Regions from separate parts of the Paenibacillus sp. FSL H7-0716 genome, predicted to be linked through region 1. Evidence: riboswitches for the same ligand, from Rfam matches in the RefSeq annotation. Region 1 holds a riboswitch; the other holds the start of a gene.
What was found. Region 1 has a riboswitch for cyclic di-AMP ahead of MHH60_RS14430 (KamA family radical SAM protein). Riboswitches for the same ligand answer to the same signal wherever they lie in the genome.

Region 1 (13,613 bases):
ATTGAACCTCGATGATCAAAGCGTGATACTAAGTACGGATAAATGTTATCTACTATCTCCTGGAATCTCCTATAGTACGAACAACCAGGAGCTGACGTTGTATTATTACCTCATCACCTTTACAGCAATTTATACAACCAAGCATCCTAAACGATATTCTGGAGAACTGCTTTCCGGCAGACGGGAGTTAATTGTGCACCCGTTCACCAAGGTAATCCGACTAGTCGAAGAGCTGCTCATGAACAGGAATAATACCGATGATGTACAACAATTCAAGCGACAATTAAAATTCCAAGAATTGCTGCTGCTACTTTTTGAGCATAATTACCCTTCCAAACATCTGCCAAGTCCTACGGAATCCGTAGAAAAGACCATAACATTCATTCAGGAGCATTATACAGAGAGTATCACCGTGAAGCAGTTGGCTGAACGGGCGGGGATATCCATCTGGCAGTATACACCGATCTTTCAACAGCTTACAGGTAAAAAGCCGCTTGAATACCTGACGGATCTGCGAATTAATCATTCCAAACGATTCCTGCAGGAATCGTCTGAACCACTGCGGGAAATCGCCAGACTGGTCGGCTTCTCGGATGAATACTATTTCAGCCGCCGCTTTCGGCAAAAAACCGGAGTTACACCCGGACAATATGCACATCAGCAAGGTCGTAAGCTTACCGTCAAGGATTGGACGGGTCATGAGGTGGAGATTCCAGAGCGAGCGAAACGTATTGTCTATCATGGCGAAACACTTGGCGACCTTCTCGCGTTAGGTGTAAAGCCTATCGGTGGAGATGAAGCGTTCGCCCGGAACAGCGTCTATAAACATCGGCTTAAGAAGCTCGCCAACGTCGGGTTTCCACTGGACCCGCAGTTGACCGCTTCCCTAAACCCAGATTTGATCATTTTGGCAAATAGTGATGAAAGAGCCTACAGAGCAGTTTCTGGTATCGCTCCGACACTCACCTTTGATTCATTTGCGCCTCTCGACAACCGAATGCGGACATTAGGCAGTTGGCTAGGTAAACAGCGCGAAGCGGAAGCATGGCTGGAGTCATTCACAATCAAAAACGCAGCCATGTGGCAGCAGCTTTACTCGACAACTCTCCAAGTTGGAGAAACCGCCTCTGCTTTGGTCTATGATCATGGAGATCATCTATATGCTATGGGAATGTCCGGATTCTCCACTGCGCTTTATGCCCCATGTGGTTTACAACCGACCGAAGAGATTCAGGCCATATTGGACGAAGAGTTAGGGTTCGCCGAAGTGGATCCAACACGACTGCCTGCCTACGCCGGAGATCATATCTTCATGTTCATTCCGGAACGCAAAGACTCGCGAGCTGCAATGGAACGACTACTAGACAGTTCACTTTGGAACAGTCTCCCGGCAGTACGCCAGGGACATGTTTATCTGCTCGACGGAAGCAAATGGAACTCCAGTGATGCGTTAACCCGGGAGAAGCTGCTAACGCTGCTGCCTAAACTACTCGGCGGAAGTAGCGCTAGCAATTGAAGGTGAATCTAGGATTCTCTTTTGACTTTTCAAAACTTCATAGGGTATACTTTATCTACGCTTAATTTCCAACTTTTACAGTTGAAAAGCGGGGGAACCAGTTAATTGGGGCGAATCATTGAGCATTAGAATGTAGGGTACCATCTTACCCGAGTCCGTCAGCTAACCTCGTCAGCAGTGGATGGGTCTGCTTTTCATGTTATTTACATAACCAGAGACCCTTGCTAAGGGTCTCTTTTTGTGCTTTTTTTGGACCCTGCTGGCAGTAGATTGGCCTTTGACACTAAGGCTCCCTCATTTCTCACACTACGAGACAAAGGAGAGATGTACGTGCAAAAGGTAAAGTACTTCACGGATATTAACAAAATAGCTATGTTGTCTGAGCTGGAAAAAGAGAATCTGAAAGAAATTACAGAAAAATTTGTTTTTCGTGTAAATGACTACTATCTGTCTTTGATTAACTGGGATGATCCAGAAGATCCCATCCGTAAGCTGGTTATTCCTAACGAAGGTGAACTGCTGGAGTATGGGCGCTGGGACGCCTCCGATGAGGACACGAATTATGTGGTACCTGGTTGTCAGCACAAGTATAGAACCACTGCACTGCTAATTGTATCCGAGGTCTGCGGGGCTTATTGCCGCTACTGTTTCCGTAAGCGTCTGTTTCGAAATGACGTGAAAGAGGCGATGGCTGATGTCTCTCCGGGCTTGGAGTATATCGCAAAGAATCCGGAGATTAACAACGTACTTCTTACGGGCGGGGACAGTTTAATTCTCTCCACACCGAAGCTAAGATCCATTATTGAAAATCTAAGAAGCATTGAGCATGTTAAAATCATTAGACTAGGTTCGAAGATACCCGTATTTAATCCGATGCGGATCTCTGAAGACGAAGAGCTGCTGGAGCTGATTCGTACTTACTCTACCGAAGACAAACGAATCTATGTTATGGCGCACATCAATCATCCTCGTGAAATCACACTTGAAGCCAAAAAAGCATTTAAAGCTCTCCACAACGCAGGGGCAATTGTCGTAAATCAGACTCCCATCCTCAAAGGCATCAACGATGATCCCGTTATTTTAGGGGAACTATTGGACCGGCTTTCATGGGCTGGCGTTACACCCTACTACTTTTTTGTGAACCGGCCCGTTGCCGGAAACCGGGATTTCGTATTACCGCTCGAGCAAGTCTATCAAATTGTAGAAGAAGCCAAAGCCAGAACCTCAGGACTTGGCAAAAGAGTACGCTTATCCATGAGCCACACCTCAGGAAAAATAGAAATTCTCGCCATTGATAACGGGAAAGCCTATCTCAAATACCATCAATCCAGAGATCAGGAATACGGAAAATTTATGATTCTAGATTGTCCAAAGGACGCCGAATGGTTCGATGACCTGCCTGGGAATGAGCAATATTGGACCCCACCTGTGAAAAAAAACGATGCTATTATTTCTGTTAATGATTTATCTGGCGAGTCTGCGCATTTAATCTGTAAATAGATTAATCAGCTCTGTCAGACTCTGTCATAGGATATTTCTTCATCACCAACAACAAAACTCCTCCCTCCCAAAATTAGCCCGAAAAAATCTATGATATAATCATGCTGTAACACGAAATGGACTAATGGGTGGGAATACACATATGAAATTGGAACGATTGATTTCTATGATCTACAAGCTATTGAACCACGAAGTTTTATCTGCCTCCAAGCTGGCTGAAGAGTTTCAGGTTTCCCAGCGAACAATCTATAGGGATATCGATGTAATTTGTGCCGCTGGCATCCCGGTCGTATCATATCACGGAACTAAAGGTGGATATGGCATCATGGACGGATATAAAATGGATAAAAGCCTGCTCCGTTCGTATGATGTCACTTCTCTGATTACTGTACTTAACAGTCTCTCTTCCGTGTTTGAAGATGAGCATGCGCAAGGAACCATTGAACGGCTGCAAACGATTGGAACGGAGCCACAGACCTCTAGTCTCGCGGTGGATCTTGAAACGCGGCGTACGGATCCTGACGCACTTCCTCTTTTACGTGCGGCTATAGCAGAACGAATTGTCGTCCGTTTTGATTACATCAGTGTAAAAAATGAACGTACAACCCGTGAAATGGAACCCGTAAAGCTTCATTTTAAATATAGCAACTGGTACATCTATGGTTATTGCCGCGCACGGCAGGACTATCGGGAGTTTCGTCTTTCCCGGATGCTGAATTTGTACCTGACGAAGGATACCTTTAAATCACAACATGAGGTACCTAAAGAGGCTGGCTGTTCAAACAGGGCAGATCAGGTGGAGGAAATAGTAATCCGGGTGGGCCCTGAGGCTTTGGCAGAAGCTTTGGATCAGTTTCATCAAGTCGACAAGGAATTTCATTCCGATAAAAGCATGACGATGCGAATTCCTGTGTATAAGCCATTAGAAGCACGTTGGCTTTGGTCCATTCTGCTGAGTTTCGGCAGCGGGGCCGAAGTCCTCGAACCCCCTGCATTGCGAGGAATTTTAAAAGAGCAGCTTCAAAACACACTCAAACTTTATGAAGAAGTATGACAGTCTGATGTCATACTTCTTCTTTTATATTAACTACAGTAACAAAAAAAATCCATGACAATTCAAAAGGAGATTGTACGAATGACAAATTATCCAGTAGAAATGTTTAAATACCACACATGGGCAAACCAAACTATCCTGGGGAGAATCAAGGAACTCCCGGCTTCTGTTCTAAGTCAAGAAGTGAACAGCTCATTTCCCACCCTCGCTCATGCCCTTAGCCATATCTATGCGGTTGATACGATGTGGTATCTTGTTTTAACGGGCACTGCCATGCCTGAGGCTTTTCAACAAAGTATCCCGCTAAATTTGAGCATTCTAGATTCTGTGGATGAATACGTAAATATCTTTGCCCAGCTATCGGAACAATACAAAAAATGGTTACACAACCAATCCGATTTGGAGCAAACCATTCTGCTTGACAATCCATTCGCCGGAATCCGCCAAACACACCTATCAGAAATTGTGTTGCAAGTCGTTAATCACGGGACTTATCATAGAGGTAATGTATCTACTATGTTACGGCAGTTAGGCTATGCTTCCACCATGAATGACTATGCTCTTTTTTGGTATCAGGTACATTCGGAAGCTATTTAAACTCTAATGGGCAATCTGCCCCACTCCATACCTAGAAAGGAAATTGTATTTTAATTATGGAGATTGAAAATCTAATTACAGTAAAGACGAGAGAAGATTTAAGAGTTTGGCTGCAGGAGAATTCTAAGACTGAAAAATCTTGTTGGGTACTCGTTAGTATGACGCCAAACCAAGAAACGTTGCTATATTTGGACGTAGTTGAGGAATGTTTGTGTTTTGGATGGATCGATGGAGTGAAAAAGAAAATTTCGGAAACGGAGCTGGCGCAAAGACTCTCTCCCCGAAGCAAAAAAAGCTCTTGGACTGAATTGAATAAAGAACGGGTCCGCCGCCTCGAAAAGCTGGGATTAATGAGTGCTGAAGGAAAACGGGTACTTCCTGATATGAACCCTGATTCTTTTATAGTAGATAAGATTATAGAGCAACGGCTCAAAGAGGACAGGCAAGTATATGAGAATTTCCAGGCTTTTCCAGACCTTTATAAAAGAGTTCGGATCGACACGATCCAAAGCAATAAACATCAGCCAGATTTATTTAAGAGTAAATTAGACAAGTTTATAGCAAACACTAAAGAAAATAAAATGTACGGGCAATGGCATGATAATGGACGTCTGCTGGATTATTAAGCTGCGCTAGATGCATGATCTCCTGCTGAGGCTTTCGGACTCCAATGACGCTATTTACTTATTTATCGCCTTTTCAGCAATCCATCGGACTCCAGTGCAGCTATTCCATAGAAACAAGCTCTTGTGCGGTGATTTTTCTTCCAATAGGTGCTATGCGGTCCGATAATACTCCAAATGGCGGATTTTCCTGCATTTAAGGTCCGCTGAGTCCGATACGCCGAAGAATGATCATTCGCTGGTCTGCTGTTACCGTTATTGTTATTGTTACTGTTACTGCTACTGCTTCTGCTTCTGCTTCTGCTTCTGCTTCTGCTTCTGCTTCTGCTTCTGCTATCGATACCATAATCTCCTGCTGAGGCTTCCGGACTCCAATGACGCTATTTACTAATTTATCGCCTTTTCAGCAACTTATCGGACTCCAGCGCAGCTATTCCTTAGAAACAGGCTCTTATACGGTGATTTTTCTTCCAATAGGAGCTATGCGGTCCGATAATACTCCAATATGCGGATTTTCCTGCATATAAGGTCCGCTGGGTCCGATACCGCCGAAGTATGATCATTCGCTGGTCTGCTGGGTCCGATACCGCCGAAGTATGATCATTCGCTGGTCTACTACCACTACTACTTCTGATACTGCTACTGCTACCATGATCTCCTGCCGAAGCTTCCGGACTCCAATGACGCTATTTACTAATTTTTCTCCTTTTCAGTAACTCATCGGACTCCAGCGCAGCTATTCCTTAGAAACAGGCTCTTATACGGTGATTTTTCCGCCAATAGGAGCTATGCGGTCCGATAATACTCCAAATGGCGGATTTTCCTGCATTTAAGGTCTGCTGAGTCCGATACCGCCGAAGCATAGTCTTTCGCTGTCTGATGCTACCGTATCCTAATCATCTGCGGATCAAACACCATTGACTCATGATCATCTGTTATTCCGAAAGTGTTAAGTACGCGTGAATGGGATTGGTTCAGACGTTCAGACGAAGTTTAGAGTTGAGAGCAGAGGTTTGGTTTAAGTTCAAAAAAGGAGGTGTCCTAGCCATTTTCATGGCTTTTGGACACCTCCTTTTTTTGATTACAGCCCTTCAGCCAGAATCCGTTTCAGGAACATCCCTGTGTAGGATTCCCGCACTTCAGCAACCTGCTCCGGTGTACCTTCAGCTACAAGCTTACCGCCCACAACGCCACCTTCAGGGCCGATGTCAATCACCCAATCGGACTCCCGAATCAGCTCTAAGCTGTGCTCCACAACTACGACAGTATTTCCCGTATCAACCAATTTGCTCAACAAGGTATGGAGCTGCTTGATGTCTGACGGATGAAGGCCTGTTGTTGGTTCATCGAGCAGATAGAGCGTATGGTTTTTGGAAGGTTTGCTCAGCTCTTTAGCCAGTCTTATCCGTTGCCCTTCACCACCCGATAAGGTTTTGACAGATTGTCCCCATTTAAGGTAACCGAGACCCACCTCACACAATGTCTCGATAATCCCCGCCATTTTGGCTTCTGACTTAAGAATCGGCAAGCTTTCCTGCACGGACATGTCCAGCAGATCCGAGATGGAGTACCCATCATATTTCACCTGGAGAACCTCATCCGTAAATCTTCTCCCTTTACATGCGTGGCATTTAACCTCCAGATCGGGTAAGAAATTCATGTCCACAGTCAGCACCCCAAGGCCCTGACAGGTTTCGCAGCGTCCACCCGGTGTGTTAAAGGAAAAATGCTTGGAGGTCAGTTTTCTTTTTTTCGCCTCCGGCAAAGCAGCAAACAATTGGCGCAGATGTGTGAATACATCTGTATACGTCGCTACATTAGAACGCAGCATTCTACCCATGGGCGATTGGTCAAAGATCACTATATTTCCAACCTGATCTAAGCCCGCAATCTCCGCACAGCCTATTTGCTCATGACCTTTCGCACTGCCTTGCGCAAGAATATCAAAGACCAGCGTCGACTTGCCTGAACCCGAAACCCCAGTTACAGAGACCAGACAACCTAGAGGTAAAGATACTTCCGGGATATCAATATTCCGGTACTGTGCCTGTCGGATGGTGATCTGTTTTCCTTCCCCTTTCCGGCGAACGTATGCAGCAGTCTTATGACGCTCTTCTCTAAGATAGGCTCCCGTAACGGAAGTCTCGCTTGCCATCAAGTCCTCAATACTGCCCTCGCCAACAACTTGCCCGCCGTCCAGACCAGCACCCGGACCCATATCAATAATATGATCGGCAGCGCGCATCATCTCAATATCATGCTCGATAACGAGCACCGTATTACCCAAATCGCGCAGCTCCTGAAGCACACGAATGAGGCCAACAGTATCCCGCGGATGAAGCCCGGTCGTCGGTTCATCTAGAATGTATAATACTCCAGTCAGACCTGACCCCAGCAATGAGGCAAGGCGCAACCGTTGTGCCTCTCCACCAGAGAGGGAAACCGTCTGACGGTTCATGGAAAGATAACCAAGACCAACATCGATAATCCGTTTTAGTCGGGTAGGCATATCGTGAAGGATGGGTTCAAGCAGATGAAGTCCCTCGGCGGGAAAAGCCGCCTCCAAGCCTTTCGTCCACTCGTAAACATCGCTTAATGACCAATCCGATACCTCCGTAATCGATGCGTCAGCTACCCGAACGAGACGAACTTCTTTTTTTAGGCGAGCGCCAAGACATTCCGGACATTGCTGTTCATGAAAAAATCCGCCGTCTTTTTCCTGTGTACCAGCTTCTCCTTCCTTCTCCTTGTATCGCCGCCACAAACCAGGAATGACGCCTTCAAATTTGGTGCCTTGAATCGGCTTAACATTGGGAAAATGGCGCTTAAACGCCTCACTTTCCACTCCGTAATATAACAAGTCGCGCTGAATTTCGCTGTAATTTTTTAAGGGCTGATCCGGGTCAAACTCAAAGCCAAAATGCTTGCCAGCAGCCACTAATATACGCATCTGTATATCACGATGAACACCATTCAGCGAGGCCACCCCACCCTCACGCATACTAAGCTCTGGATTAAACACGGCCGCTTCATTTATAGTTGCCACAGATCCAACACCGCCGCAGGCTTCACAAGCTCCCTCCGGTTTATTAAAAGAAAAGTGTGACATGCCCAGCTTTTCAAGCTCAGCTCCGCAATGCGGACAACCCATCGTTTGACCATCCATTTCCTCGTCTTCCTCGATCAGCAATCCCCTCGCTTCAAAAGAAGGTGGAATGCTGCCACTACAGGAAGGGCAAACCCGCTCGCCTAATCTGGAAAAGATAAACCGGACAAACGTATAGATGTCGGTGACTGTCCCAACTGTCGAGCGGGGATTACGATTGGTGACATGTTGTCCAACACTAATGGACGGAGACAGTCCAATAATAGACTCCACCTTTGGTTTGCTGATCGTATCTGACGTCATGCCCATGGAATCCAAATACTGTCTTTGGCATTCCCGCTGAAGTGTATCCATAGCTAACGTCGATTTCCCTGATCCCGAAGGTCCTGTCAGGACAACTAGCTTATACTTAGGAATCGTGAGCGAGACATTTTTCAGATTATTCTCTCTTGCACCTTTAATAACAATAGTCTCTTTCACATCTATTCCCCTCTCAATTCAACCCACTGGTTCGTAGTTATATCTTCTATCCATATGGTTCCCCAAAGTTGTTGTATTGCAATTATTTTGCAAAACATTTCTAATTTCGATAGAATGTATTTGATAAATCACAAAATTTTCGAATAACTTTATAATCTAATATCTTGACTATCAAGATATAATTATTTTAAAAGGAGCGTTATCTTTTGTCAAGCCACGAACAACCTACACCAGAGCAGGAACAATTCACCTTGCTTATGCGCAGTTTGGGAAACCGAACGGTATTGTACCAACAAAATGTAGCCGCCTCACTTGGGTTATACAATAATGATTTCTTATCTATAGATATTCTACGGGAGAAAGGTCCGATTACTGCGGGAGAACTGTCCAAATTAACGGGTCTGACCACAGGCAGTGTTACCGCATTAATAGACCGGCTCGAAAAAAACGGCTATGTTTGCAGACAAAATGACCCGAATGACCGCCGTAAAGTGATTATTGTGCCATTATATGAGAATAAAGATGATGTCATAGATACGTATCAACCGCTCCATACCGCCATGGTTAAGCTCGCAGCTTCTTATACGGATAAAGAGCTCGCCCTTATTTCGCAGTTTTTAGGCAAAGCAAGTGCGGTTCTGGAAGAGCAGATTGATCATCTTGGATCCACTGCGCGCGGCAAATCTTCTTCCTAAGATACGTATTTATACAAAAAAGGACGATATCCACAAGTCATACGACTCTCTGGATACCGTCCTTTTTCATTTATTTTCTAATACCAATTGTTACAATTTCGCATGGACCGATCTGTAAGTCAAAGCTACCTTTCTCATCACTAGTAACTGGGTGGCTCTCCTCTTCTAGGATCGTCGTTTTATAGAAATACTGCTGCGGAATAAACGAATGGAAGGCCAGGTTGGTGTTCTGCTGACTCATGTTGTACCAACGCAGCAGTATATCTCCAGTCTGCTCGTTCATTTTTAGTGAAGAAAATGCGAGTTCCTTACTCTCCCAATCGAATGGAGTATACACCGGCGCAACCACACCTGCATGTACATCTGTCTGGCATACAATCCACGGAACCTGGAATTGGTAAGCTTTAGCATAAGCACCAGAAGTTATACCCTCACCTGTGTGCGGGATTAGCTCCATACGAACAACGTGCTCTCCAAGACACTGCGCTTCTGGAGTAGGGAATAGCCCCCAGTCACCAAGTTCGCCAACAGAACGTAACAGTGTAATCGCAATAGTGTTACGTCCATCTCGCAGCACTTCATATTCATTTAATCCAAAATTAGCGGCGGTTAGACCCGCTTCCCCATCACTAACATCAACAAAGGCTTGCTGATGTTGCGTGTTACTCGGATTCTTCCATTCTGTAGCTGGTTCAATATTCCGCTCAGCGACCTCGAACATCGAATCTACACGATGCGTAGCAGCGTTCAAATCTGTCGGAAACAGTATACGAATCCGGTGATCTTTGGCCTGGTTATCTATTGTCGTTTCGATATGCAATCCCTTTCCGCCCCGCTCCAAGGTGACTACAGTACGAAGTTTTAAAATGACTGTGTCACTACTGCGCTGAGCTTTGCGCTCCGGATAGTAAACCAATGCACGCTGCTCCTCATCCAGCTTATCATCTGCCGAGGCTGGAATCTCCCAGTTATGGTTAATTTCTATAGCGGCGCGAAACGATGTATTTTCCAGCACACAAATATTAGCCTTTAGTCCTTTAGTCGTCAGAGCTTGTTCGGCCTCTGGCTGTTTGTACATATATTCATTGCCGATATCCCCGGTGTTTTCATATACGCCAAGATCTTGATAGGTCACGCCACTAGTTTTGTCACTTAGCATAAACGAACCATCATCATTAATAACTACCTTGATAACGTCATTTTCCAGCACCCGATCTCCTTGTAGCAAAGATTCAGCGGCTATTGGCAGTTCTGCATCTGCCCGGCGAACCCAAGCATATGAACGAAGACCCAGCGCAGGAACTTCTACGGCTTCAAAGGTAAGTCTTACCCGGCGGCACATATACGGCTGACGGAACTTGTCATCTGGCAAATCATAACCAAACTGAAGACCTAAGTCCTCCAGCTGGCAGGCAATATCATTCCCTTGATTGTCTACTAACACACGATCGTGCAAGTCAATTCCGGTCATACGGCTAGCCGTTTCTTCCAGAGAGAACCCTTCTCGCAAATATAGACGCGCCACATCAAGTTCTACGCTCACAGTACCCGTGCGACTCCAACCCGTCATATTCATCGCAACTAGTGGAAGCACGTCTTCACCATATGCTGTAAACCCGGTCGTATCCACAGCTTCTGCAATCACTCGTTTACTACCCTCAACAATGGTCTCTGCCACATGACGGCTTTTGTCAAAACGGGTGACCATCTCACGGTGTACCTCATCCACGCTGCATCCACAAATACTATCATGCGGATGATTCTGCATTAATGTCTTCCATGCATAGTTGAACAGATGATGGGGGTACTCTTTGCCCAGTAAATGTGCGAACGAAGCAAGTGGCTCGGCCAACTTTTCAAGCAAGATTTGCCCTTCCTGATTCATCTGTTTCAAATAGACACGCGCAGACGCGGTATTCACTAACGTACCCCATCCATCGGTATGCTGGCTCCGCAGTTCTCCCTTTACAGTCGACAAGCTGCTGCGATCCATTACACCCTCTACGGCCTTAAGGTAATCAGGAAAGTTCGAATGAATGAACTCCATATCTGGATACAACCGCTTCGCAGTTTCGACAGCCTCTGGCAAATCCAGTTGAGCCGGCTGATGATCGCAACCATTCATGAACAGCAGCTCACCTGTAGAGGCAAACTTCCGCGCATCTGCCAGCTTTTTCTCCCAGAACACTTTGGCTTCTGCTTCATTTACAGGCACTTCGTTTCCGTTAGAATACCAATTGGCAAATAGGATGCCGAGCACTTTGGATCCATCAGGACCTTCCCAAATCAGCTCCGAGAATGAGGATTCGTAACCTCCATCTGACACCGTATTATTGAATCCAGTGGGCTTCACACCTCTTCCAAAAAAGGCATTATTGATGCCGGATTGCAGCATTAATTGTGGAGTCTGGCCGACTAGACCAAAGGTGTCCGGAAAATAACCGATTTTGGAGGGTTCCCCGTAACGCTTCGAATCCTGATGGCCAATCTGCATATTACGAACATTGGCCTCCCCACTAGTAAGGAACGCATCCTGCAGAATATACCAAGGTCCTATTAGAAGGCGACCTTCCGTAATATATTTCTGCAGCCGCTCTTGATTTTCGGGACGAACCTGAAGATAATCTTCCAGAATTATCGTCTGTCCATCCAGATAGAAACTCTTAAATTCGTTATCCTCATCCAACCGGTTCAGTAATTCATCAACCAGTTTCACTAAGCGTACATGATGCTTCTCATAGGGAAGATACCATTCCCGGTCCCAGTGTGTATGAGAAATGATGTGGGCTGTCTGAGGTTTAATTGATTGTTTTGAACTTTCCAAAGTGAAGACCTCCTTATATGCAATGCGTTCTATCTACCAAGATGCTTAATGTAGAAGATGTGGATAATTCACATGGATCTCGACTTCCTGCGGGCGATAAACACCAAGCAAATCTCCTTTACTATCCGTGGCAAAAAGAACAGAACGTTCCTGTTCCAACACGAACGAATAGGTTCGGCCAGTGGCTGAATCCTTCACCTCGATCTTTGCATCTTGGGCATATTCCGACACGAAGGTAAAAAGTGCACCCGTAGCAAAGCTCAGCTTCCGTCCGTAGATACCCGCTAAGTCCCCACCACTAATCCATTCAAAATCACGTTCCACAAAAGCAGCATTAACCGCGTAGCGGTAAAGTGCAGCCGTAGTATCCCTTCGCTCACTTAATTCAACGGGCAGTGGACTCCATAGGAGTCGACCCTTGCCAAGCGGAAGGTTCACGACAGTGTCTATAGTAGAACTCCCACCATTTTTTTGAATGATCGTTTCCTTCGTCACCTCAGCTATCCGGCGGTGGGCAAAAGAGACAGGCAGTACTTGACCTTGAAGCATAAGCACTTCTTCGCGGCGCACATTACGCAATTCACGTTTGCCAAGAATATCATTCAACCGATCCGAAGAACGCCAGTAGGCATCAATGCTTAACGGTCCAGTGGCAAGCAATACCGCTCCTGTCTCTTCAACGATATGTAACAACCGTTCCATCGCTGCATCAGCGAAGTTATGCGCGCTTGGCAGTATAATCAGTTTCGCAGGGTTCTTCTCCAAATCATCTAGGTGGTATTCAGAAGCCCCCCGAAAAGACGTCTTGAGCTCATAAGACAGAATGCGGGTAAGCTCTGTTGTAGACGCAAAAGCCAACTTCCGATTTGAGAAATCATTCGAATAAGGGAACACCACCGCAATTTCTTCCAATTTCCGATCACCAAATATATCACGGATACCTTCTATAAACTTCCCGAAATCATAAGATACGTCTGCCTCAGGCTTCTCGGTTCCATCCGCTCTCAGTGCTCCGATATGGGACTCATTCGCATTATCCATATAGAAATTCGTATTCCAGATCCAGTGAATAGCCCCCGCACCAGCCGTTCCAAAAGCGTAAGCATACTTCCGTTCCAGCAAATTCCGCAGCTCTTGTTCTGAACGTTTGGCTCGGCCATCTGGAGTTTCTACATACATGACGCCAGTCTCCTGAATTAGGTTTGGCTTATTAGGCGT
Region 2 (10,765 bases), on a different contig from region 1:
GACAGGATGAACGCTTCTGTTATTCCCTGGACAGGAAGCGATAGCCGATCCCCGGCTCCGTCACAATGAACTTGGGTTGGGTTGAGTCTTCCTCCAGTTTTTTGCGAAGATGCCCGATATACACCCGCAAGTAATGGCTGTCTGACTGATTGTGTTGGCTGCCCCACACTTGTTGTAGCAACTGACGCTGCGTGACGACCTTCCCGGCGTTGGAGGCGAGAATTTTCAACAGATCGTATTCCGTTGGGGTCAGCTTGATTCGTTCTCCCTTCAATTCCACGTTCCGATGTGCCAGGTCGATGGTGAGCTCGCCGAACTGGAAGTGGGGTTCGTTCGCCGATTTGGCCATGTGCCGCAGCGCAACACGTATTCGGGCGACCAGTTCTCCCATTCCGAACGGCTTGGTCACATAATCATCGGCGCCGCTGTCTAATGCGGCGATCTTGTCTTCCTCCCGATCTTTTACCGTTAGGACAATGACCGGCGCATTCGACCATTCCCGGATGCGGCCAAGAATATCCATACCGGACATGTCAGGCAATCCGAGATCAAGAACAATCAAGTCCGGCAATATCAAGGAAGCCTGATGCAGACCTTCCTCTCCGGTCGAGGCTTCATAGATGGCATATTGATGGGCTTGCAGGGTTACCTTTAGAAGCTTGCGAATTTGGGGTTCATCATCGACGATTAAAATGCGAGCCCCATTTTCTTTAGTGGTCATGATTCTAGATGCCCCTTTCTTAAAAATGTTGCATACTTGTCGTCTTGCTTGTTAAAGGGAAGCATGATCGTTATAATGGTCCCTCGCTGCTCGTTCGGCTTCGCCGAAATCGTTCCCCCATGAAGCTCGACGATTCCTTTGCATATGGCAAGTCCTAAACCCGTACCGGTTATTTGCTTCGCCGCGGCTGAACGGTAAAACTTTTCGAATATCCGATCATGTTCGTCCTCTTCCAGTCCAATCCCTTTATCGGAGACTGAGATGACAACGTCATCTTCCTCGGTTTGTACAGACAGGACGATTTCACTGTAATCCGGACTGTATTTGATCGCGTTGCTGACCACATTGACCAACATTTGCTCCAGCAACACTTCATCGCCCAGCACTATAATGGGGTCGTCATCCGGCAGCTCGGCGCGGAGCTTGCGATGTTGTTGAAAGTCCTTGACTTGAGTCAACGTAACGCCGATTAAGTCCTCCACATCGCACCAGTTTTTCCTAAGGCGCAGCATCCCGCTTTCAAGTTGAACCATGCTGAGCAAATTTATCACCAGTCGATTCATGCGAAGAGCACCGTCCCGGATCGTGAAAAGAAGCTCCATGCGATCCTCCGAAGAGAATAGATGCTCGCCCTCGATCAGACCGGTTGCCGAGCCGATGATGGCTGCTAGTGGGGTGCGCAGCTCATGGGAAACCGAATTCAGAATCGCGGTACGAAGCCGTTCCGACTCTGCTGTAAGATGAGCAATCTTGGCTTCCTCCGCCAGCTTGACGCGAGCTATTGCGCTCGCCGCCAAGCCTGCGAGCGCTTCGAGGAGCTGCATTTGCTCGGTTGAGATCCCATTTAGTGTTTGTTTTGGATAGAATACCATGACACCATAGATGCGTTTCTCAGCCCGAAGCGGAATAAAGTTACCCGGTGATTCGTTCAAGTCGGCCGTCTCGCCGTGTTCAAACATTCGCTGCGCGACAGAGAGCTCCGCATTCTTTTGGCTATCGTCGGGATGCTCGGCGGTCCGATGGGCAAGAACCAGGTTGTTCCGGTTATTGGTCAAATAGATCGCGATTTCTGTCTCCAGGGTTTGTGAAACTTGTAGAGAAAAATGGTCAAGCATGGAATCGATATCCGCGATCGCGCTCATCTGCTTGCTAAGCGCGTACAGCGCAGCGGTATGTGCCTCTTTTTGCTTGGAATAATGGACCTGCCGTTTCAGCCTAGCCGCCAAGCTTGCCGTTAATGTCGCAACCGCCAAATAAACGCCAAATGAAACCAGATAGCGCAAGTCTGACACGGCAAAACTTGCAACGGGAGGCACGAAGAAAAAGTCAAAGGCCAACACTCCCAGGATCGCTGAGTAGAGAGCAGGGCGCAAACCCCCGTAGACGGCATTGAAAAGAACCGGAAGCAAATAAATAATGGCGATATTGACCAAATCGAAAGCAAGACCAAACGGTTTTAGTACGAAGGTCATGAGAACGATTAGTACCGTTGTGAATAGGTACGCTCGCAACGAAATCCATATTGCTTTCCATTTCGACATAACGAATCACACCCTGCTTTTTCTGAAGTTCCTCCCATTAGGTTACTGTAAAAAAGGAGTAAAATAAACCGGCTTTAGGCGTAAAAATTCCGTAAAAAAATATGAAAAGTCTTAAAAAGATGAGCATATTCGAGGAAAATGAAGATCTCGAACAAAAATGAAGCCATTACAAGCATAGATGACACAATCTAATCAGTTATGCAATGTGCTGCACTTTACAGTATTTTGGTCTCGGAGTAACATACGATCCATGATTTGAATCGCTTTTCAATTAAGAATTAGCATTCGCTTAATTGCCATTCAGGCAAACGGGGGAACCAACTACGGGACGGAACTTGTGTGAGAGCAAGCAGCCAATCCGGATGGGGTGAATCCATCTGCTTATGCGGAGCATAAGCGAGGGTAGGGCGACTCTCACCGTCCGAATCCGTCAGCTAACCTCGTAAGCGTGGAAGCAGCTCTTTGTCAAAAGTGTTGCTTATGGAGAGAGAGGATGATGAAGCTTGTGATCGTAAGTTTCGACCACAGGGCTTATGCCTCTGTGGGTTTTCGTTTGCTCATTTCGGAAAAAAATGATCATCGTTTAAATCGCTGAATTCTTCGTTTCAGGACGAAGGAGCGGGGGAACCAGTAGAAGCCAGGCTTGTCGGCTTCATGGGGTGAATCGCTGGTAAATCCGGTGTAGGGCGACTCTTGCGCCCGAATCCGACAGCTAACCTCGCAAGCGTCTTAAGAGAGGCAACAATTGTCGTAATTAGACACGGTGCTTTACTGTGCCTAAGAAGCTGACGAAGAGTTCCTCTTCCGAAAGCTTCTTTTTTGTTGCCTGAACAAAGATGGAGGAGATCGGTCATGGTATCCCATGATAATGAATTTATTGTCGTATCCGCGCCCAATAAAGCCGGAGTGCAATTTATCAAAACTTTAAAATTTAAAGGAGTGCCTTTTGCCGCGATTACAAATAATGAAACGGAAAAGTCACGATTGGAACATTTAGGAGTAAAGAATCTCATTACGGTGGATACTACAGAGCGTGAGAGATGGATCATTCCTGAACTATCAATCGGTAAAGTTTTTTTGTTCGAGCGTAGTTTGCCTCTTTGTTGCAAATACATTCAGATCTGTCGTTCTTGGACGGGAAAGCCGATTTACGTCATCACAGAGAGCAGTAATTCCAGGCTCATCTATAAAGGGCTAGGGGCCAATTATGTGATCCACTCCAATAGTGATGATGTTTCATTTTTGCTTGATTAGCTTGGGCAGAAGGTTACGAGGAGGAGTGAATGGAAATGATGGATCTGTTTATGGTTTTGGCGCTGGCAGGGACCTATTTATTATTTTGCGGTTTTCTGGCTTGGTGCGGACGAGTTGTGGGTGAATCAGGGGGAGAACGCCAATGATCATGGTAATCGTGTTTACTGTTTTCATTTTTCTGTATTTAGTCTATGCGCTTGTGAATACGGATAAATTCTAAATCGTTACATGAGTGTACAAAATGAAGCTTACGATGCTGGCTTTCCAATGGAAAGCCTTTAGGAGGAAATACAATGGCCATTTTGCAATTTGTGGCGGTCATTCTGATTTTGCTTTTGACCGTCAAGCCTTTGGGAACCTATATCTTTCATATTTTTTCCAATCAGGCCAATCGGACGGATAATATATTCGGGCCAGTGGAGAAGATCATTTATTGGCTGACCGGTCTAAAAAACCGTTCGGAAATGAACTGGAAACGGTACACGCTGAGTTTAATTTTGACCAACGTTGTACTGGTGGCTGTCAGTTATCTCATTTTACGGATTCAAAACATCTTGCCGATCAACCCAAATGGAATCGACAAGATGGAATCCACACTTTCCTTTAATACCGTCATCAGCTTTATGACGAATACGAATTTGCAACATTATAGCGGTGAAACAGGATTGTCATATTTCTCGCAAATGGCCGTCATTATGATGATGATGTTTACTTCAGCTGCAACCGGAATCGTCGTCGCGATCGCATTCATTCGCGGCATAACGAGTAAAGGCAAGACGCTTGGCAACTTTTTTAGCGATTTTGTCAAGGCGCACACCCGCTTGCTTATTCCGTTAGCCATTATCGTTACACTCGTGTTGGTCGGTTTGAAAGTGCCGCAGACATTGGATCCAACCATTCAAGCTACGACGCTTGAAGGAGCGTCGCAACAAATCGCGACTGGTCCTGTCGCTTCACTCGTATCCATTAAGCATTTGGGAACGAACGGGGGAGGATTCTTCGGTGTAAACTCCTCACACCCGTTTGAAAATCCGAATCCGTTAACCAATGTGATTGAGATGCTATCCATGTGGTGCATACCCGCCGCGCTTACTTACACATTCGGCAGGTTCGCCAAAAATAGAAAACAGGGCTGGGTTATTTTTAGCGCTATGCTAATTTTGTTCGTAGCCTTCCTGTCGGTTGTCTATACCTCGGAATTGAGAGGAAATCCAGCGTTAAATGCGCTGGGGATGGATGCTTCGCAGGGCAGTATGGAAGGGAAGGAAGTTCGGTTCGGAATTGCGCAATCTGCTTTGTTCACAACGGTAACCACCGCTGCAACAACGGGAACTGTTAACAACATGCACGATACATTAACGCCTTTAGGCGGTCTGGTGCCGCTGTCACAAATGATGTTGAACTGCGTGTTCGGTGGCGACGGCGTCGGGCTGGTCAATATGCTGATGTACGCCATTTTGGGGGTATTTCTTTGCGGACTAATGGTTGGACGTACGCCGGAGTTCATGGGACGGAAAATTGAAGCCCGCGAGATGAAGCTTATCGCCATTGCTATTTTAGCCCATCCGCTCATTATTCTTGCTCCAACAGCCATCGCATTTCTCACCGATTTGGGCAAAGGTGCGATTAGCAATCCGGGCTTCCACGGGATTTCACAGGTACTGTACGAATATACCTCTTCGGCCGCGAACAATGGTTCCGGATTTGAAGGATTGGCTGATAATACAACGTTCTGGAATGTCTCTACAGGTTTGGTCATGCTGTTCGGACGGTATATTTCCATTGTTGCGCTGCTTGGCGTTGCCGGTTCTTTGGCCGCAAAGCAATGGGTGCCGGAAACAATAGGTACGCTGCGTACGGACAATAAACTGTTTGTTGGGATACTGGTAGGAACCGTTTTGATTATTGGGGCGTTGACCTTTTTACCAGCCCTTGTGCTTGGCCCCATCGCGGAACACTTGACACTCCTTAAATAGAAGAGGTGAGGAAATGAATACGAAACGAAAAAGCTTGTTATCAGCGGGTATGCTTAAAAAAGCAATTGTAGATAGCTTCATGAAATTGAATCCGGTCGCGATGATGAAAAATCCGGTGATGTTCGTCGTAGAAGTGGGAACATTCGTCGTTTTGTTGATGACGCTGTTTCCGGGTTATTTCGGTATCGAAGGGCGTACAGGGTTCAATGTAACTGTATTTCTGATCCTCCTCGTTACTGTATTATTCGCCAACTTTGCCGAAGCATTGGCCGAAGGCAGGGGGAAAGCTCAGGCCGACTCGCTCAAGAAAACAAAAAAAGAAGTGACAGCCAATAAAGTGATCGGTAGTGGAATAAAAGTAGTTCCATCTATAGAGTTGCGCAAGGGCGACGTGGTTGTCGTCTCACAAGGGGAAATGATCCCAGGAGACGGTGATGTGATCGAAGGTCTGGCTTCTGTAGACGAATCTGCCATTACCGGTGAATCGGCCCCCGTTATTAAAGAAGCGGGTGGTGACTTTAGCTCAGTTACCGGCGGCACACGGGTGGTCAGCGATCGAATTACCGTACGGATCACAAGTGACCCTGGCGAATCGTTCATCGATCGCATGATCTCTTTGGTAGAAGGCGCAAAGCGCCAGAAAACACCGAATGAAATTGCACTGAACACGCTATTAATCAGCTTAACACTCATCTTTCTGATCGTTGTGGTGACATTGGCGCCGATGGCCAATTATCTGGAGATTAAACTGGAGATCCCCGTATTGATATCGTTATTGGTATGTCTCATTCCAACGACGATAGGCGGTTTATTATCTGCCATCGGGATTGCCGGGATGGACCGGGTCACCCAGTTCAATGTGCTTGCGATGTCAGGGAAAGCGGTTGAGGCGGCTGGCGACATCAATACGATGATTCTCGACAAAACGGGTACGATTACATTCGGAAATCGGATGGCCAGTGAATTTATCGCAGTGGGAAATGAGTCCACTTCAACTGTGGCACAGTGGGCGGCAGTAGGTTCCATGAAAGATGAAACTCCTGAAGGCAGATCCGTGCTAGAACTGATGAAAAAAGAAGGATTGTCCTTTAACGAGCTGCTTTCGGACGGAGCTGAATTTATCGAGTTTAAAGCAGAAACCCGCATGAGCGGCATGGATTTACAAGACGGGCGCAAAATTCGTAAAGGTGCGGTTGACGCGATTAAGAAATGGGTTAGCGCTCAGGGGGGCAGTATTCCTAATGATTTGGATCAGAAGGGAAACGCGATTGCCTCGGAGGGGGGAACGCCACTGGCCGTTGCCGTTGATAAACAGATTTTCGGTTTGATTTATTTGAAGGATACGGTGAAACCTGGTATGCGGGAGCGTTTTGACCAGCTTCGAAAAATGGGGATCAAAACGATCATGTGTACGGGAGACAATCCGTTGACGGCTGCGACGATTGCACGCGAAGCTGGGGTGGATGATTTTATTGCCGAAAGCAAGCCGGAAGACAAAATTGCCGTCATCAAGCGGGAGCAGGCGGAAGGAAAACTGGTGGCCATGACCGGAGACGGGACGAACGATGCCCCTGCACTGGCACAGGCGGATGTAGGGCTCGCCATGAACAGCGGCACGACGGCGGCGAAGGAAGCGGCGAATATGGTTGATCTCGACTCCGATCCTTCGAAGATCATCGAAGTGGTGGCAATTGGCAAGCAACTATTAATGACGCGCGGCGCATTAACCACATTTAGCATTGCGAACGATATCGCCAAATATTTTGCGATCATCCCGGCGATGTTCATGCTGGCAATTCCGGAAATGAACGTGTTGAATATTATGGGACTGGGCACACCGATGTCCGCTATATTGTCCGCGCTCATTTTTAACGCGATTATCATTCCGCTGTTGATTCCGCTAGCGATGAAGGGGGTTGCGTACAAACCGATGGGCTCCGCGCAGTTGCTCAGCCGAAATCTTTTCGTTTACGGTTTAGGCGGTGTGATCGCACCGTTTATCGGAATCAAATTGATTGACTTGGTTGTCCACTTGTGGGTGTAGATAATCGACGAACGTGAAGATAGGATGAAGAGAACCAGAGAGGAATGAAAAAGGATGAATAAAACGGACCATTTTCCTGGACAATCGGGCGGATCGTATCTGTTTTCGATCGTGCGGATCAGTATTTTGTTTGTTGTGCTATGCGGTATTATCTATCCGTTAGCATGCACAGGAATCGCTCAAGTGTTGATGCCGGGCAATGCCAATGGCAGCTTGATTAAAAACAGCAGTGGAGAAATTGTCGGATCCGAACTGATCGGGCAACAATTTACCGATCCGAAATATTTTCAAGGCCGGGTTTCGAGCATCGAATACAAAGCGGAAGCTTCCGGTTCCAATAATTATGGACCTTCCAACCCGGATCTGGTAAAACGGACGCAAGAGTCTATTGAAGAATGGAAAAAAAACAACCCGGATGTACCGGTCAGCCGATTGCCTATTGCGCTGATCACAAACTCCGGTTCAGGATTGGATCCTCATATTACGCCGGAATCGGCCAAGGTACAAGTGCCACGCATCAGCAAATTGACAGGCCTATCCACGAATGAGTTGGAAAATTTGGTGAACGAGCATACGGAAAGCCGCGATTTGGGGATTTTCGGGGAACCCAGAGTCAATGTGCTGAAATTGAATATCGCACTGAGCGAACTCATCAAAAAGTAAGGTTATGCATGCCCTGCCTATCCCAAATAGGCGGGGTTATCGCGTTTTACTGTGAGGGACGCGAAGGGAGAAAAGTATGGAGAGTTTTAGAAGAAAAACAGCTGAAGAAATCTTGTATTCCATTTCCAAGCTTCATCGTGGACATTTAAAGATCTACATTGGTGCAGTCAGTGGCTCTGGTAAAACCTATCATATGCTTCGGGAAGGTCAACACCTTAAGCAGCAGGGAATTGACGTTGTTATCTGTGCGGTTTCAACGAGGCAGCGACCGGAAACCATGGAACAACTCGGAGATTTGGAACGTGTGCGAAGCATCCACTGGATGAAGGATGGAACAGAGCGTAAAGACTTGAACCTTGACGCCTTGATTAAACGTAATCCGGAAGTGGTATTGGTCGACGGGCTTGCCCATCGCAATCGAAAGGAGGCCCGATTTCCGACACGTCTTGAGGATATCAAATATTTGCTGAATCATGGGATCAGCGTCATTACAACGATCAATGTATATGAATTAGAAGGTGCGACAGAACTGGCGCAAAAGTGGACCGGTGTCGTAGTGGAGGAGACAGTCCCCACAGATACGTTGGAATTTGCCGATGAGATTCGATTGATTGATGTATCGCCGGAAACCATTTTAAAGCGTTTGGAAGAGGGACACGTGAACAGTGACTCCACACCCTTATTATTTAAACGAAGCAATATCGGGAAATTGAGAGAACTGGCTTTGCGGCTTGTGGCTGAAGACGTCAACGATTCGTTGGAAAAATACCGCGAAGAACAGGGGTTAATCGGGCCGTCCGGAGCGGCGGAACGTATCCTTGTATCGGCGCAATATCATTGGAACGGATCGATTCATATCCGCCGCGGTCAACAAATTGCCAAACGATTGGGCGGAGATTTGCTTATCGTTAGCTTTGTTCCTCCGAAAAAAACGCTATCGAGAGAAGCAGCCACTTTTAAACGTTCCATTATTAAGCTTGTAGAAAAAATAGGAGCGAAGTTTGAAGAACTTCCATTGCCACACAGATGGCTGCTCCCCCGCACTTTAGTGCACTACGCAGCCCAGCATGGGGTGACGAGAATTGTACTCGGTCATTCCAAGCAAAGCCGATGGCAGGAGCTGTGGAGGGGATCGATTGCAAATGGCATTCTCAAAAAAACGAAAAAGACGGATATCTATTTCGTTGCGGATCGTGCTGAAAAGGAAGGGGAGCGGATATTACCGACCAAGATGCAGGCGACAAATCGCTCGGAGGATCATTACCGCAGGCTTAGCGATCAGGAAGTGGAGAAAAAAATGGGGGAACTGCGAAGAGGACGTTTTAAGGTCCTCATTGGCGCTGCACCCGGTGTCGGGAAAACGTATACGATGCTCCGCGAAGGGAATGACCTGCTGAAAAAAAGAATTGATGTCGTAATTGGGCTTCTGGAAACGCATGGCCGAAAAGATACGATGGCGCAAGTCGGTTCGCTGCAAACAATTCCTCGGGCTAAATTCGAATACCGAGGTACGAGCTTGGAAGATCTGGATGTCCAAGCAATCGTTCGCCGCAATCCGGAAGTGGTGCTTGTGGATGAACTGGCGCATACGAATGTGCCCGGCAGTAAGAACAAAAAAAGGTATGAAGATATTGTTGAAATTTTGAATGCAGGCGTTTCCGTTATTTCAACGATGAATGTACAGCATTTGGAAAGTCTGAACGATGCTGTTGAGCAGATCACCGGAGTCCGTGTCCGGGAAACCATCCCGGACAGCGTTTTGGGCATGGCCGATGAGGTTGAACTTATTGATGTTGCTCCGAAATCGCTACAGCAACGAATGAGAGAAGGGAAGATTTACGCGCTGGATAAAGTGGATCAGGCGCTAGGCAACTTTTTTAAAACGGGTAATTTGATTGCTCTGCGTGAATTGGCTCTTCGGGAAATCGCCGATGATGTGGACGAAAGATTGGAAGCTTGGGAAAGAAACGATTCGCTTCGCGGACCGTGGAGAAGGCGGGAGACCGTTTTCGTCGGAGTAACAACCAGTTCCAACGCCGAGCGATTAATCAGGCGAGGGTTTCGAATCGCTTATCGTTTAAAGGCTGACTGGGTTGTAACGTATGTTCACGATCATGCTGTGGTTGCTGATGAGTTGAAAAAGCGCATCAAAGTGTTGGAAGACTTGACAGCGCGGTTGGGCGGCAGGTTCATAATGCTGTTTGCCCGGAATCGGAGGCAAATTCCATATATGTTGCTGAACAAAGCTAACGATATTCAAAGTACACAAATAATTATCGGACAATCCAAGCGGATCTTGTGGGAAAAAATATGGAAACCACCAGTGATTAGGCCGATTTTGCGTCATGGGCGTCATATGGATGTGTTGATCGTGGCCGATTTTGATCCTCTCATTCAACTGGAAGAAACGTAGCGTTCTATATGTTATCTGAGGTTTGCCTTAATCAAAACGAAGGATTACGCAATAGGTACTTTTGGGGAGGAGTGAGATGTGTATTCACTCGAAGGACGACTTGTTATACTAGCTAGCGGCGGAAATCTTAATGCATTTGTGGAATTGGTTAAC

Region 2: linked by a shared signal. The riboswitch ahead of MHH60_RS28360 (hypothetical protein) and the one ahead of MHH60_RS14430 (KamA family radical SAM protein) in region 1 are both predicted to bind cyclic di-AMP.

Annotation. Positions count from the first base shown of each region.
Region 1 is NZ_JBBODA010000009.1:138,516-152,128, reverse strand. It holds gene MHH60_RS14435 (AraC family transcriptional regulator) at 1-1,516, shown strand, start outside; cyclic di-AMP (ydaO/yuaA leader) riboswitch at 1,565-1,708, shown strand; gene MHH60_RS14430 (KamA family radical SAM protein) at 1,841-3,016, shown strand; gene MHH60_RS14425 (helix-turn-helix transcriptional regulator) at 3,159-4,070, shown strand; gene MHH60_RS14420 (DinB family protein) at 4,152-4,667, shown strand; gene MHH60_RS14415 (YdeI/OmpD-associated family protein) at 4,724-5,293, shown strand; gene MHH60_RS14410 (hypothetical protein) at 5,487-5,636, opposite strand; gene uvrA (excinuclease ABC subunit UvrA) at 6,372-8,876, opposite strand; gene MHH60_RS14400 (MarR family winged helix-turn-helix transcriptional regulator) at 9,083-9,571, shown strand; gene MHH60_RS14395 (alpha-mannosidase) at 9,642-12,395, opposite strand; gene MHH60_RS14390 (beta-galactosidase) at 12,441-13,613, opposite strand, start outside.
Region 2 is NZ_JBBODA010000037.1:24,699-35,463, reverse strand. It holds gene MHH60_RS28370 (response regulator) at 20-721, opposite strand; gene MHH60_RS28365 (ATP-binding protein) at 718-2,262, opposite strand; cyclic di-AMP (ydaO/yuaA leader) riboswitch at 2,539-2,726, shown strand; cyclic di-AMP (ydaO/yuaA leader) riboswitch at 2,842-3,005, shown strand; gene MHH60_RS28360 (hypothetical protein) at 3,115-3,516, shown strand; gene kdpA (potassium-transporting ATPase subunit KdpA) at 3,810-5,492, shown strand; gene kdpB (potassium-transporting ATPase subunit KdpB) at 5,506-7,536, shown strand; gene kdpC (potassium-transporting ATPase subunit KdpC) at 7,591-8,199, shown strand; gene MHH60_RS28340 (histidine kinase) at 8,276-10,612, shown strand; gene MHH60_RS28335 (sigma-70 family RNA polymerase sigma factor) at 10,691-10,765, shown strand, end outside.